Regions from separate parts of the Exiguobacterium sp. PHA03 genome, predicted to be linked through region 3. Evidence: predicted binding sites of a transcription regulator. Region 3 holds the regulator's gene; each other region holds the start of a gene.

Region 1 (4,779 bases), on a different contig from region 3:
GATCACGGTACGGTTCAACGTTTGATCGAAGCAGTCGAGGCAGAACCAGATAAACGGTTCAAAGAAGCTGATTTCCGAGCACTTGGTTTGGACGAATCAACAGCACGACGCCAGTTCAAGAAACGGTTCGGGATGACGTTCGTTGCCTATGCTCGGGCACGGCGGATGGGGTTAGCGATGAAAGAGATTCGGACTGGGAAGCCGGTCATCGAAGGGCAGTTAGCAGGAGGCTATGAATCAAGCAGTGGTTTTCGTGAAGCGTCAGCACGGATGCTCGGGGAAGCACCGTCTCGTTTTGACGGACAGGTCTTGCGCGCGAAATGGCTCGATACACCGCTCGGTTCGATGCTTGCGATTGCGGATGAACAACACTTACATCTCCTTGAATTCGTCGATCGACGGGGACTTGAGCGAGAAATCGAACAATTGCGTCAAAAAGCGCGTGCTGTCATCGTGCCTGGGGAGTCACTCGTCTTTAAACAGATTGAAGGGGAGCTCCGTCGTTACTTCAAAGGAGAACCGGTCTTGTTTCAGACGCCATTGATGCGATACGGAACGCCCTTTCAACGCCGCGTCTGGGAAGAACTTGAACGAATTCCGAGTGGCAAGACGATCTCGTATCAAGAACTGGCCATCCGAATTGGTCAACCAACCGCCGTCCGCGCTGTCGCACGGGCAAACGGAGCAAATCAACTAGCAATCATCATTCCATGTCATCGGGTCATTCGAACGAATGGGGATTTAGGTGGATACGCCGGGGGACTTGCACGCAAGGAAACATTGCTCAAACTGGAGCGTACACGGAAGGGACTAGATATAGGATGAGTTTGATTAAAGATGTGTTTTCACCGAGTTGGCTCGATGAATTAGAAGAAGCGGTCGATGTACCAGACTTTCGCAGACGAGTCGAACGCAAGGACTGGGACGAGCTTGCGTTTAAACAACGCGTCCGTCGTGTTGCGGAGACACTAGAATCCGTCCTACCACCGTTTCCGGACTCGGTGCCGGAGCTAGAGCGGTTCGCACCGCAGTTTACCGGACTACCGGGAATTGTTTTTCCCGAGTATGTCGAGCGGACAGCAACACTCACTGACTGGACACTTGCGTTAGCAACACTCGCTAAATTGACACCGTATTCGACGTCTGAGTTCGCTGTCCGGCGTTTTCTACTCGCTGATCAAGAGCGTTATCTCGAGCAAGCACTCATGTGGGCAACATCAGACGATGAACATGTTCGGCGCTTAGCGTCGGAAGGGACACGACCGCGTCTGCCATGGGGACAAGCGATTCCGAGTCTGATTGCTGATCCGCGACCGGCATTACCAATTCTTGACGCCTTACTACAGGATCCGTCACTCTACGTCCGAAAAAGTGTCGCCAATCACTTGAACGATATTTCAAAGACACATCCGGAATATCTGATTGAGCGGATCGAACGTCACTTAGGAACAGATCCGAACACGGACTGGATTTTGCGCCACGCCTCCCGGACGTTACTCAAACGCGGAAATCCAGAAGTCTTACAATTGTTCGGTCACGTTACGCAAGGTGAGGTCGAGATTACAAATTTAGTCGTCTCGCCGGTTACGATTGGCGGAGAGCTCGACTTCTCGTTCACCGTGACGAGTTCTGTTCCACAACGTTTACGCTTGGAGTACGCGATCGATTACGTCAAACAACGCAGAACGAGTCGGAAGGTGTTTCAACTGCGGGAGCGGGAAGTTAAAGGTGTCTTACAAGTCGAAAGACGCCAATCGTTTCGGAACATGACGACGCGTGTCCATTATCCTGGTACACACACATTGACGATTTTGATTAACGGAGAGGCTTACGCGACAGTAACGTTTGAGGTCGAGGAGGAGAGCTGAATGCAAGGACGGCATCCGGATTTTAAAACGTCACGATTATTTGTCGAAGCAACGGATGAAGAATCGGGTTGTAAGTGGACGCTACATGCGTTACGTGAGAAAACGATCGTCGGAACGATTATCTTCACTTGGAATGCATCCACCGGAACCTTACGTTACACGACGACTGATGAGGACGATCAGCACGGGTACATCACGGAAGCACTGGCATCGATTTTGTCTTATCTCGCACGGACGTTATTACTGAAGCGTGTCTATAGTGAAGCGGGCAGTGAAACGGTCTGGCGTCGGAATGGATTTCAGTTGCAGGCGAATCGATATGCACGCGAACTTCATCATTAAAGCCCCGTCTGCTGAGCAGAACGGGGCTTATTTGTGATTAGACCGTTGTTTTCGACCAGTTGAAATGTTCGCAAATCGCTTCAGCGCTTTCACGCGCACTTAACTGTTCCGTATCAAGGAAGAGATAATTGACGTCCGGTAGTTCGCCTGGCAGCGAGCGTGTCCGGTATCCGTCCGCCGTCTCGCGTAAGTCTTGTTCAGAAGCGGCGAGGTCACGCTTCGTTACTTTGTGCGTCAATCGGTTTTCGGTCGTGTTCCGGTGCAGACGGGTTGCGACCGGCGCATCCAATTCAACGATATAGACGTCAGCACCTGCTTGTTCGAACAACTCAACCGTTTCTTCGATGAACTCGAGACCACCACCTTCGACGCCGAATAGACAGACGAATGTAAACAAGACACCTTCAAGCGAACTGTTCGCCATTTCCTTGAACATCTCGCGCCGAATCGTATCTTTTAAGCGGTGATGGGCGGGTTCAGAGAAATCAAAATAAGGCAATAACAAGTCGATCGTCTGGTGGTTATGGAAGACTTTCATCTCCGTCAACCGTTCGATTTCCTGACCAATCGTCATCTTTCCGACTGCTTGGGGACCAAGTAACAAGACAAATTTCATGGACGAACCTCATTTCCTTTTTCTGCTAAGAATAGCACATTCCGATGAGTGACATCACTAGAACGTTTGTTCGTGATTTGGTATAATTCAGGTATGAAGTCCCGTCGTGTCCTTGTCTGAAGGAGGACAACTATGCAAGAGCAATGGAAGGCCGTCATCGGCTATGTAGGTATATATGAAGTCTCGTCACTTGGTCGCGTAAGGTCGCTTGATCGGACAATCGTGACGTGTCGCGGCGTCCGACAACGCCGAAAAGGTGTCTTGCTCCGACCGCGGCTCAATCGGGAAGGATATCGGAAAGTCACGCTCTATCAACGGGGGCGAGGAGAACGAGTGCAGGTCGGTCTACTCGTTGCGCAAGCTTTTCTGACGGTTGACGTCACGGAAGCGCGACTCGTCCGACGCAACGGTAAACGAGCTGACGATCAGTTATCGAACTTGGACGTGTTGCCTTCATTTGATCAGCAGTATACCGAACTACTTGGTGAGTTTGATCTCTTATTAGAACAACATGTGACGTTGTCATCGTTTCAGATTCGAGCGATTCGCGCCCAATATGAAAAAGGGAAGACGATTCGTCAACTGGCGGAGCAGTATCAGGTGACTGAGAACCGGATTCGCAATATCATCGATAAAAAGGAAGCACGTTATATCGGCTGAGAACAGAGGAAAAGAGCGCTTGCCAGGAATGGCAGGCGCTCTTTTTGTTAAGACGACGATTCGCTCGAGCGAACGGTCTGTTGCAACGAACTGATCCGTGACTCGAGTACCGCGCTATGTGTCTTCAATTCCGTTTGCTGAATGACGTGGTGTTGCATTTGATCCCCGAGTACTTGGCTATAGGACGAGAGCTCTGACATCAACTTTTGGACAGATTGTAGATGCTGTTGCATATTCGACTGGACTTCTGCGACGATTTGACGTTGGTGTTCAACGGTCCCCAGTGTCGTTTCGATCGTCGTCGCTTCAGTCAGCATCTGTTGCAAGTGCTCTGTTGCCGTCTCGAGCTGTTGTGACGTCGAGAGAAACCGTTCCGTCATCTGCGAGAGCGCTTGTTCGACTTGAGTGAGCCCTGCCGTCCACGTCTGATTGACCTGACGGATGTGGTCCGTACTCGTCCGGATATCGATGGCTAGTCTTTCGACTTCCTTGGCCACGACCGTGAAGCCACGACCGGCTTCGCCAGCACGAGTTGCCTCGATCAGCGCATTCAGCGATAGGCGGCGCGTCTCTTCAGCGACACGCTGGATGTGGGAAATTGAGGTCTCCATCTGCTGCTGTAGATGTGAGGTCTGTTGCAAGATTTGCTCTGTCGTCGCGGATTGTTCCTTCAGCAAGTGGCTTTCTTGTTGTAATGTCCCAAGTGTCGTGTGATTCGTCTGAACAGTCTGTTGAAACCGAGTTGCGGCACGTTGGCTGTTCAGAAGTGTCGTTTGCATTTCGCTTAACGCATCGTGTCCTTGGGCAGTCAAACGTGTGGAGGCGATGATCGTCTGATTCATCTGCGTCGATTGCGCAAGTAAGGAACCGGCGACTTCATCGACGGCATGCACCGACTGATCCATCGCGGATAAATGCGAGGAAAAGTGGGGCTGGACGGATTCAAGTTCCTGACTGGCTTGTTGCATCTCGGTCGTCAAATCCCCAATCTGTTGCATCAATTGATTGTATTGAAACGTGAGCTGTTGTAACTCAAAGGTCGTCGTCTTAAGCGTTAACGGACGATACGATCGCTTCGCATGGGCTTCTTCAATCTGTAGAGCGAGTTTCGATAACGGTGCCAGTTGGCGTTGAATTTGCCAGCGGATCAAGAGGCTGATGCTGACAAGTGTGATCACACTCACCCAGACGAGTGTCCAAGCTAAATCTCGAGCAGGGGCGATTAATTTATCACGGTCGGTCGTCAGTAAGATGACGTCATCGAGTTCCGGAATCGTCATCGCGACAAGGAAC
Region 2 (4,779 bases), on a different contig from region 3:
CAATCGGTTCAACGATTGCTGACAATTGACCGTAATGAAAGGCACGCCGGCGCGACATCCCTTCACCGCGTAACGGAATCGATAACGCAGCACCTTCGGGCATGTTTTGAATGCCAATCCCGAGTGCGAGTGTCAAAGCCCCGGCGACGGTCGCTCCGTCCATATTCAAGGCAGCGGCACCAAAAGCGACACCGATCGCAAGACCTTCCGGAATGTTATGCAACGTGATCGCAAGAAACAGCAACGTCGTTTTCTTAAGTCCTGTTGAAGGACCTTCAGCTGTTTCAAGTGGTGCGGATAAGTGCAAATGCGGTGTGACGAAGTCAAGGAGACGGACGAAAAATCCACCCGCAAGGAATCCAATTGCAGCAGGAATCCACGCGATGCCACCGTCCTGCTCCGTGAATTCGATCGCTGGGGCGAGCAAAGACCAGAATGAAGCGGCGATCATGACACCGGCTGCAAAACCAAGCATCATGTTCATGACGCGTTTTTCAATCGTTGTAAAGACGAAAACGAGTGCCGCACCAAGTGCGGTTAATCCCCAAGTCATCATACCGGCAAGTAATGCTTGCACGACGACGGGGAGGGAAGTGAACCAATCCAACATGACTATTCCTTCTTTCCGGGCACGATTTGAAGCGGCTATCTGTATGAAAGCTTACCCGTTTTCGATCCGAACGATTCGTGTGAAGGAGATTTCTACTGCAACACGACCACGCAGAAAGAGAACAGAACGTTCAGGCTCTAGCCGTTCAACAAAACCGACGACCGTCACGTAGCTACTTTCCTTATAATACGTGATTTCGAGTTCGTTTCCTTCTATTAAAGCCTCTTGAAGTAGAAAGTGCCACGATTCTTGCAGTTGTTCATCGATTTCAGGCAAGTCGAGCTGATGCATTTGGACATAATACTCCCGGAGCAATTGCAAGTGCTCCGGCATGAGAAAAGGGATCCACTTTAAATTCCCTCGATCACGATACGCTGTCATGAAGATCACCTCCTGGATGACCGCCAACGAAACGAAGCCGCCGTTTGGCGACGCTCGTATCGAGAAACGAGACAGCGAGACGAATCGTTCCTTTCCCGTAGCGGAGGTTAACGATGTCCATTGCTTTTAATAACCGCCGCCGCTTCCAGAGTCGCGTATTATCCTCGAACAAGGATAACTGTAAGGTGCCTTGATCGGCAGTTAGATGTCCCACTGCGACAGATAAAAAACGAACGGGTTCCCCGTCAAGCCAATTCGGTTCGAATAATTGTAAGACATGACGCAGAATGATTCGCTCATCGGATGTCGGATAAGGCAACCGGACTTGACGCGAGAAGCCACTTCGGACGACGTTTCGAGAATAGCGGACACCGATATGAACAGTCCAACCAACTTGATTCGAAAAGCGGCAACGTGCCGCAACATCCTGCACGAGTTCGTTGAGCACATTCCGGATACGTTCGAATTGATAATAGTCCTGCATCAAGGTCACACCGTGTCCAATCGTCCGTTGAGGGGCTTTCTCGAACAAATGGCGAGGGGCAAGCAGTGTCGGTGACGCGTCAAGACCCCAAGCGTGGTGCCATAGTTCGGCGCCGATGACACCGAAGCGTTCATGTAACTCTTCGACTGGGCGCATGGCAAGGTCACCGATCGTTTCAATCCCCATCATCTGCAGATGTTGTTCCATGCGGTGTCCGACTCCCCACATCTTCCGAATCGGAAAATCATGGAGACGTCGTGCGACATCAGCGTATCCACATTGTGCGATGCCTTCTTTTTTCCCGATTAAGTCAAGCGTCAGTTTCGCGATGACGTTATTTGGACCAATCCCGATGCGGACATGAATGCCGGTCTGCTTCAGAATCGCTTCTTGAATCTTTTTGGCAGCTTGCAGATCGGAACCAAACAGGCGATCGGTTCCAGTCATATCAATGAAACTTTCGTCAATCGAATAAACACGAATCGCTTCAGGTGGGGCAAATTGATGCAGGACATCTAAAACACGAATCGACGTTTTCATATAAGCGAGCATGCGCGGTTCGACGAGTTGAATCGTACGACGAATGGCGTAGGGTAATTGCTCGATTTCGTACAGTCGACCGGCTGTCTTGATTCCAAGCGCTTTTAAGGCGGGAGTAGCGGCGAGAATGACGGATCCGCTTCGTTTTAAATCGGAGACGACCGCAAGACGTGTCGTTAAGGGAGGGAGATTGCGATACTGGCATTCACAGCTGGCGTAGAAGGAAACACTGTCGACACAAAAAATACGTTTATTCTGTGGTAAAACGACGGAAGGAAACATTTGAATCACTCCTTTACATAAAAGAACGTATGTTCTTATTTTGATTTTCTTTGACTATAGCATGGTCTCAAAGTGTCTCAAAATAAAAAACTGTTGAAAAAAGAGGGAATTCGAACGATTGACCCTTATGCAAGAGGAGTTTGATACACTAAAGGAGAGAAAAAGGGGGAATTTCTATGAAAGAGATCGTTATCCGTTTACCAGAATTACCGAAAACGCTTCAAGCAGAGACGTTCGATCAAGTCGAAATCGACGATCCATATCTGAAAGGAGCACGTTATGAAAAGGAGTCGATGCCTGTCGAACTGACGGAACGTATCGATGCCTATCAAGTATGTTTTCAAAATGTCTCGTTCGCGAACCTCACCTTTGACCGCGGTTCGTTCGAAGATATTCGTTTCGAGCAATGTGACTTAACAGGATGTCACTTCCAAGAAACCCGTTTTCACCGCGTGTCTTTCGTCGGATGCCGGATGACGGGTGTTCAGTTTGAAGATTGTACGCTTGATCATCTGACGATCGAAGAAGGACTCGCAGACTATGCCCAGTTCATTCGTAGTACTGTCCGTCATCAGCATTGGAGTGAAACGACGATGAAAGAAGCACAGTTCTTCGAAGTGAAACCGACCCATTGGAAACTCGAAGCGGTCCGGCTTACTGATAGCCAATGGATTGAAACACCATTAAAAGGTCTTGATCTCCGGCAGACGGAACTCTCTGGTATCACAATCGATCCGCGATTTTTACCGGGCGCAGTCATTACGGAAGAACAAGCAGTCGCCTTCGCTCGATTATTAGGATTGGTCATTCCATGAAAAAAGTCTCTTTTCGATGAATTTCGAAAAGAGACTTTTGATTTGTTCTTAAAATGACATCGTTTCGCCATCTTCCGGAATGAGGAAATGGGCAGAGAGGTGGAAAGCAGCTAAAAAGTCAGCAATCATGTCGCGCCGCAGGAGACAGTGATTGACGGACTCGAGGTGCGAGACGATGATCGTTGCTTCCGCTGCTGCTTCGTGTACGGCAAGGAGATCACGCTGCGACATCGTGATCGGTTCTCCCGTCAGGAACTGGGCAGCCCCACTGTTGACGACGATGATATCTGGTGTATGTTGTTCAATCGCATGCGCGACCTCGTCACACCAGATCGTATCACCTGCGATATAAAGCGTCGGTTCGTCCGGATGCGTGAGGACGAGTCCGGAGACATGTCCCATTCGTTCACCGATTTCACCGACACCATGCTGTCCACCTGTTCGATGGACCTGGATATCACCGATCGTCACACCGGAATCGAAGGAAGAGACGTTCGTGAAGCCGGCTTCTCGGATTTGCCGTGCGTCTTCTTCTTGCTGCGCATAGAATGGCAAATGCTTGGGTAGAAATTGTTTTGCAGCATCATCGAAATGATCCGCGTGCAGATGCGTGACGAAGACAGCGTCAGGATCGAGCAGTGTCTTAACATCGACCGGTAAGTCGACGAGTGGATTGGCGACGGCATTCGGCGTTTGACCGAAAGGAGGTAAACTGCCTTTTTCGCCGAGAAACGGATCGATCAGTAAAACTTGATTGGCATACGTGACGACAAGCGTCGCATTACGAATTTGTTGAATATCCATTAGGTTCATCCTCTCTCAATGACTCGGATTGATTATTCCCCGTCTGGCATTCAATGAATCCTATCGTAAGCGTTTCTCCATCGCCATGACGTCGACGTATTCGCCGTTCAAGCGACCTTGTTCCTTAAATGTCCCAACAATCCGGAATCCGGAACGGATGTAGAGCTTTTGTCCGATTTTATTGAACGGGAAGGTAAAGAGAATCAGCTTATGCATCTGATGATCGCGCGCATGTTGTTCGGCAGTTTCTAACAACTGTGTCCCGATCCCTTGTCCGCGATGTGTTCGAGTAATGTAGACGGAAATCTCACCAACTGTCGCATAGACAGGACGCGGGTTATACGGATCAAGAGAAATGAAGCCGAGGACACCTGTCTCATCTTCTGCGACATATCCAGCGTAGCGATGCGTACGCTCTGCATACCACTGGGTCATGAACGATAAATCTTTTCGATCCGTCTCAAGCGTTGCGATTCGGTCTTCGATGCCTTCATTATAAATGGATAGAACGGCGGGTAAATCATGTTCCGTTACAGGACGAATATGCATGTTGCTCACTCCCCAATCGCTTTTCCCTCATTATATCTGTTACGTGTCGATGTAGTGATATGTTTGTGAGATAAGAAAAAGCGCCGATTTTCCTTATATAGAAGAAATCAACGCTTTTGTCGTTCTTAAGAGACCGTGGATGTCTCGTTCTCGTAAATTGGAACCCAGCCATCCGTCGTGACGAAAATTCGAACAGCGACGACTTTCCGATCCTCTTGGAGCGTAAAGTAGTGGCGTGTATTGACAGGAACAGAAATCAAATCACCGGGATTGAGTTCGATGTTATAGTAGCCGACTTCTTCGTCTTTGATCGC
Region 3 (4,779 bases):
GAATCGACTTTCGTTGCATAGCCTTCTGAATCTTTCGCGTGTTTCAACATACGGAGTCCATCGCGGAGCCACTGGATTGCAGAACCGGCGACGAAGATAGAGCCTTCGAGCGCATATTCGACTTTTCCATCAACGCCCCAAGCAATTGTCGTCAAGAGTCCGTGGTCAGAAGAAACGGCTTTCTCACCTGTGTTCATGAGCATGAAACAACCTGTTCCGTATGTGTTCTTTCCTTCACCTTCTTCAAAACACGTTTGACCAAAGAGTGCAGCTTGTTGGTCACCAGCGATCCCAGCGATTGGCACTTCGTAACCGAAGAAGTGATATGGTACTGTTTTGTCGTAGACTTCACTCGATTGACGAACTTCTGGTAACATTGATGCAGGAACACCGAGGATATCGAGCAACTCTTCATCCCATTTTTGCTCATAGATGTTGTACATCAATGTCCGTGAAGCGTTCGTGTAATCCGTGATATGCGTTTTTCCACCAGACAATTTCCAAACGAGCCACGTATCAATCGTACCGAAGAGTAATTCACCGTTCTCTGCTTGCTCACGTGCGCCTTCGACATTGTCGAGAATCCATTTGACTTTCGTACCAGAGAAGTAGGCATCAATCAAAAGTCCTGTTTTATCACGGAACTTCTGATTCAAGCCCTGTTCTTTTAAATCGTCACAGATACCAGACGTTTGACGTGATTGCCAAACGAGCGCGTGATAAACCGGTTTACCTGTTTCTTTATTCCAGACGACTGTCGTTTCACGTTGGTTCGTGATTCCGATTCCGGCGATTTGCTCAGGTTTGATATCTGCTGTTCCGAGTGCTTCAGCCATAACAGCAAGAATCGAACCCCAGATTTCGTTTGCATCGTGCTCGACCCAGCCTGGTTGCGGGAAGTATTGCTTGAATTCCCGTTGTGCCGAGTTGACTATTTTCCCGTCGTGATCGAAGATGATCGCACGTGAGCTTGTCGTACCTTGGTCGAGTGCTAGGATATACTTGTTTTCCATTTCGAAATCCCCCTTGAGCGGTATGTGTTTGTGAAACGTGATCTTAGTAGATCAATTGATAGATGAACACGGCAAGCGCTCCGCCGATGATTGGACCAACAACTGGAATCCATGAGTAGCCCCAGTCAGATGACCCTTTATTCGGAATCGGTAAGATAGCATGTGCGATACGCGGTCCAAGGTCACGGGCCGGGTTGATGGCATATCCTGTTGTACCACCAAGTGATAGACCGATGACGACGACGAGTAAACCGACGATAAGTGGTTTTAAGCCGTCACCGAATGTCGTTAAACCGAGCGCCAAGATACCGAAGACGAGAACGAATGTCCCGATGATTTCAGAAATCAAGTTCGACGGCGTATGGCGAATCGCTGGACCTGTTGCGAATACACCGAGTTTTGCAGCTTGATCATCAGTCGCTTCAAAATGTTTCATGTAATGAAGCCAAACGAGAATGGCGCCGATGAAAGCTCCGACAAGTTGTCCGGCAATATAGACAGGAACGTCTGCCCACGGTAAATCAGAGTTTAAAGCAAGTGCAATTGTTAAAGCAGGGTTCAAGTGCGCTCCACTCTCAGCAGCGACGAATGCTCCTGTCATGACGGCAAGACCCCAAGCGAACGTGATGACAATCCATCCGCTGTTTTCGGACTTCGTCTTTCTCAAGACGACACCGGCGACGACACCATCCCCGAGCAGAATGAGGATCATCGTACCGATCATTTCCAATACAAAGTTATTCATGCAAAAACCCTCCCTTTGGATTAAAGCAAATAATGGTCTTTCTACTTTAAATTACTCCGATTTGATAACGTTTTCAATACATATAATTGAAATATAGGAATGGAAATTTTTTATTTTAATGTTTAAAGATACGAAAAATTGGATAAGAAAACACCTCGTCTTGCCTGCAAGCAAGCAAAAGAGATGTTAACGACGACGCTTTTTTCTTTTTTTAGGTCGAAACCAACTACTGGAATAATCTAGTAGGATATGAATTGTACTCGCCACCATGATACCAATGACAAAAGCGGGTAGGGAAGCGAACCAGGAATCAATGGTCTCTGACGCGATGACTTGAAAATACAAGCTGAGAAATAATAAGGGAATCACAAGTGCAGCACTATAAAGGAGTCGGATGACATCCCCAATGATCAATCCGTGTGACCAGATCGAGCGGTGGGGCATGATCTTCACATAAGGCATCCACAGGACTCGAAATGGTCCAAAGCGATAATACGGTTCTGACTTTAAATCGAGGTCAGGTGACAACCAAAGCGTACCGACAGCGATACCGATGGCAGTTGGTAACCAATCCGTTTGTTGCGTTGCGACCGAATACGCAACGTAACCCGTCAGTGCGACGGTATTGACGGTATCATGTACATTTCCTGAAGGCATGAAAAAAGACCAGCCGTAACTGGTCCCTCCGTCAATGAATCGTCCGATACACGCCGATTACCTTACCAAGAATGGAGACATTATCGAAATACATCGGATCCATCGAGTCATTTTCTGGTTGTAGACGTACCTGTTGATCTTCTAAGAAGAACCGTTTCACCGTCGCTTCGCTATCTTCGGTCATAGCTACGACGATTTCTCCGTTTTCTGCTGTGTTTTGTTGGCGTACGATGACGCGATCGCCGTCAAGAATACCTGCGTTAATCATTGATTCACCATCGATCGTCAACATGAAGACCGTTTCGTTTCCTACATAATGTGCAGGGAGCGGGAACTGTTCTTCGATGTTTTCAATCGCTGTAATCGGAAGACCAGCTGTGACTTTCCCGATGACGGGAACATGAACGATAGCTTCCGTGATTTCTTCAGGCTTATCAAGCAATATCTCAATCGCACGTGGTTTCGTCGGGTCACGGCGAATCATTCCCCGTTTCTCGAGTCGATCCAAATGACCGTGTACCGTCGAGCTAGACGCGAGTCCGACTGCTTCTCCGATTTCACGAACTGATGGTGGATACCCCTTCAGTTTCACTTCAGAGACGATGTAGTCGAGAATCTCTTGTTGGCGCTTAGACATTTTCCGCATACGAATTGCCACCTCTTTCTGGATTGAAGTTTGAAATGTAAGAATATATGTTTCTAAATTCACTATAACATAGAACAAATGAGCGTACAAACAATTGTTCGACATTTTGTGTTGACCGAACACGGGTTCTGTGTTTATTATGAATTATGCGAACAATTGTTCCGCGAACGTTTATTCTAACTCATTCATTTCATATTTGGAGGGATTCATGATGATTCATACGATTCGTACTCATGCTTTTTCTATTCTCTTCTATGCATTAAGTATTGCCTTCGTGATCTTTTTACTCACACCACGCCCAGATGAAAAGGTAGCACAATTGATGACGGCTTCCGTTACGGTCGATGAGAACGCTACAGTCGAACAAATTGCTGAAGTCTACAATGACGGTTCGATGTCAGATGAGGAATACGTCAACTGGTTGATCAAAAATAATGATGTTGAGACAAAACATGTCATCTCAAAAAGCAAAATCGTTGTACCAATCGCACAACAATGACAAAATGGAAAAGTTGTGAAAGAACGAACAGGGATGTGAGGTACGATGAAGGTCGTGATTTATTGTCGAGTATCGACCGAAAAAGAAGCACAAGATAGTTCGATTGAACGCCAACGGATGGAGCTTTCGAAGGTTGCGTCTCAAAAGGGGTTTGATGTCGTAGATATCGTCTCTGAAAAAGAGAGTGGATATGATGTTGATCGGGAAGGGATGCTAACAGTTCTTGATTATGTGACACGCGATACGGTAGATGCGGTCCTCGTGACGGATGATACACGGATTGGTCGAGGGAATGCAAAAATCGCTATTTTGCATACATTCAAAAAACATGGGGTCCGCTTGATGACGCTTGATTCAGATGGAGAATATCAACTTGCGGATGCAGAAGCGATGGTCCTTGAGATCGTCTCACTCGTGGAAGAATACCAACGGAAACTGCATAATGCAAAAATCGCCCGTGGCATGCGGCGAGCAGTCGAACAAGGTTTTCGCCCGGAACGAAATCTCAATCGCCAAGGAGAGAACGCAGGACGTAGTCGAAAAGACGTACCGATCGAAGAAATTGTACGTCTTCGAGAACTCGGATTGACGTTTTCTGATATCGCCATCACCTTGCGGGGGATGGGGCATGATATTTCAAAAGCAACGGTCAATCGTCGATATCTTGAATACCGCGAACTGACACCTAGCCCGGAATGAGAAGCAAGTAACCCGTCGACTGACGCGGTTAACTTGCTTTTTTTTATAAGCTCTTTTACAGTAAGAATACAATTGAACTACTCAAGTTTGAGTCATAAAGAAAGAGGGATTCCATGTTATCACAAGAACAATTAGATCGAATTAATGCATTAGCGAATAAATCAAAAGTTGAGCCGTTATCGGAAGCGGAAACGGCAGAGCAAAAAGAATTACGTGCAGCGTATCTCGCAGCATTCCGTGGATCATTCAAAAACCAACTCATGGGTATGAAAATCGTCGATGAAGAGGGAACGGACGTAACACCTGAGAAATTGAAACAAGCACAAGAAGAAGAACGGAATAAACAATAATCGTTCGTTTCTTTTATAGAAGAAAGAGGTCTCGCGTCAAGCGGACCTCTTTTTTGTTTAGAGCGAGTATCTTTTTTGTTTAGAGCGAGTATCTTTTTTGTTTAAAGTGAGTAGATGAGGAAACATTGTACGATAGCAATACATCTTAATAGCGATCTTTCATGGATTCA

What was found. Region 3 encodes LexA, which represses DNA repair genes until DNA is damaged. Its sites were predicted from a motif close to CGAACATATGTTCG; they were not measured.
Region 1: Q7C19_RS11925 (NUMOD4 domain-containing protein) is a predicted target of LexA. The motif match lies at 2,886-2,899, and genes of this name have one in related genera.
Region 2: Q7C19_RS12460 (Y-family DNA polymerase) is a predicted target of LexA. The motif match lies at 2,320-2,333, and genes of this name have one in related genera.

The regions. Positions count from the first base shown of each region.
Region 1 covers NZ_JAUTYQ010000002.1:149,872-154,650, forward strand. The annotation lists gene Q7C19_RS11905 (bifunctional transcriptional activator/DNA repair enzyme AdaA) at 1-825, shown strand, start outside; gene Q7C19_RS11910 (DNA alkylation repair protein) at 822-1,868, shown strand; gene Q7C19_RS11915 (GNAT family N-acetyltransferase) at 1,869-2,210, shown strand; gene Q7C19_RS11920 (AAA family ATPase) at 2,248-2,826, opposite strand; gene Q7C19_RS11925 (NUMOD4 domain-containing protein) at 2,959-3,486, shown strand; gene Q7C19_RS11930 (methyl-accepting chemotaxis protein) at 3,534-4,779, opposite strand, start outside.
Region 2 covers NZ_JAUTYQ010000002.1:257,881-262,659, forward strand. The annotation lists gene Q7C19_RS12450 (ZIP family metal transporter) at 1-610, opposite strand, end outside; gene Q7C19_RS12455 (YolD-like family protein) at 662-991, opposite strand; gene Q7C19_RS12460 (Y-family DNA polymerase) at 975-2,297, opposite strand; gene Q7C19_RS12465 (pentapeptide repeat-containing protein) at 2,474-3,112, shown strand; gene Q7C19_RS12470 (MBL fold metallo-hydrolase) at 3,161-3,916, opposite strand; gene Q7C19_RS12475 (arsinothricin resistance N-acetyltransferase ArsN1 family A) at 3,977-4,465, opposite strand; gene Q7C19_RS12480 (1,2-dihydroxy-3-keto-5-methylthiopentene dioxygenase) at 4,591-4,779, opposite strand, start outside.
Region 3 covers NZ_JAUTYQ010000001.1:430,791-435,569, forward strand. The annotation lists gene glpK (glycerol kinase GlpK) at 1-1,013, opposite strand, end outside; gene Q7C19_RS02205 (MIP/aquaporin family protein) at 1,057-1,758, opposite strand; gene Q7C19_RS02210 (metal-binding protein) at 1,945-2,415, opposite strand; gene lexA (transcriptional repressor LexA) at 2,447-3,061, opposite strand; gene yneA (cell division suppressor protein YneA) at 3,273-3,560, shown strand; gene Q7C19_RS02225 (YneB family resolvase-like protein) at 3,606-4,259, shown strand; gene Q7C19_RS02230 (DUF896 domain-containing protein) at 4,373-4,609, shown strand.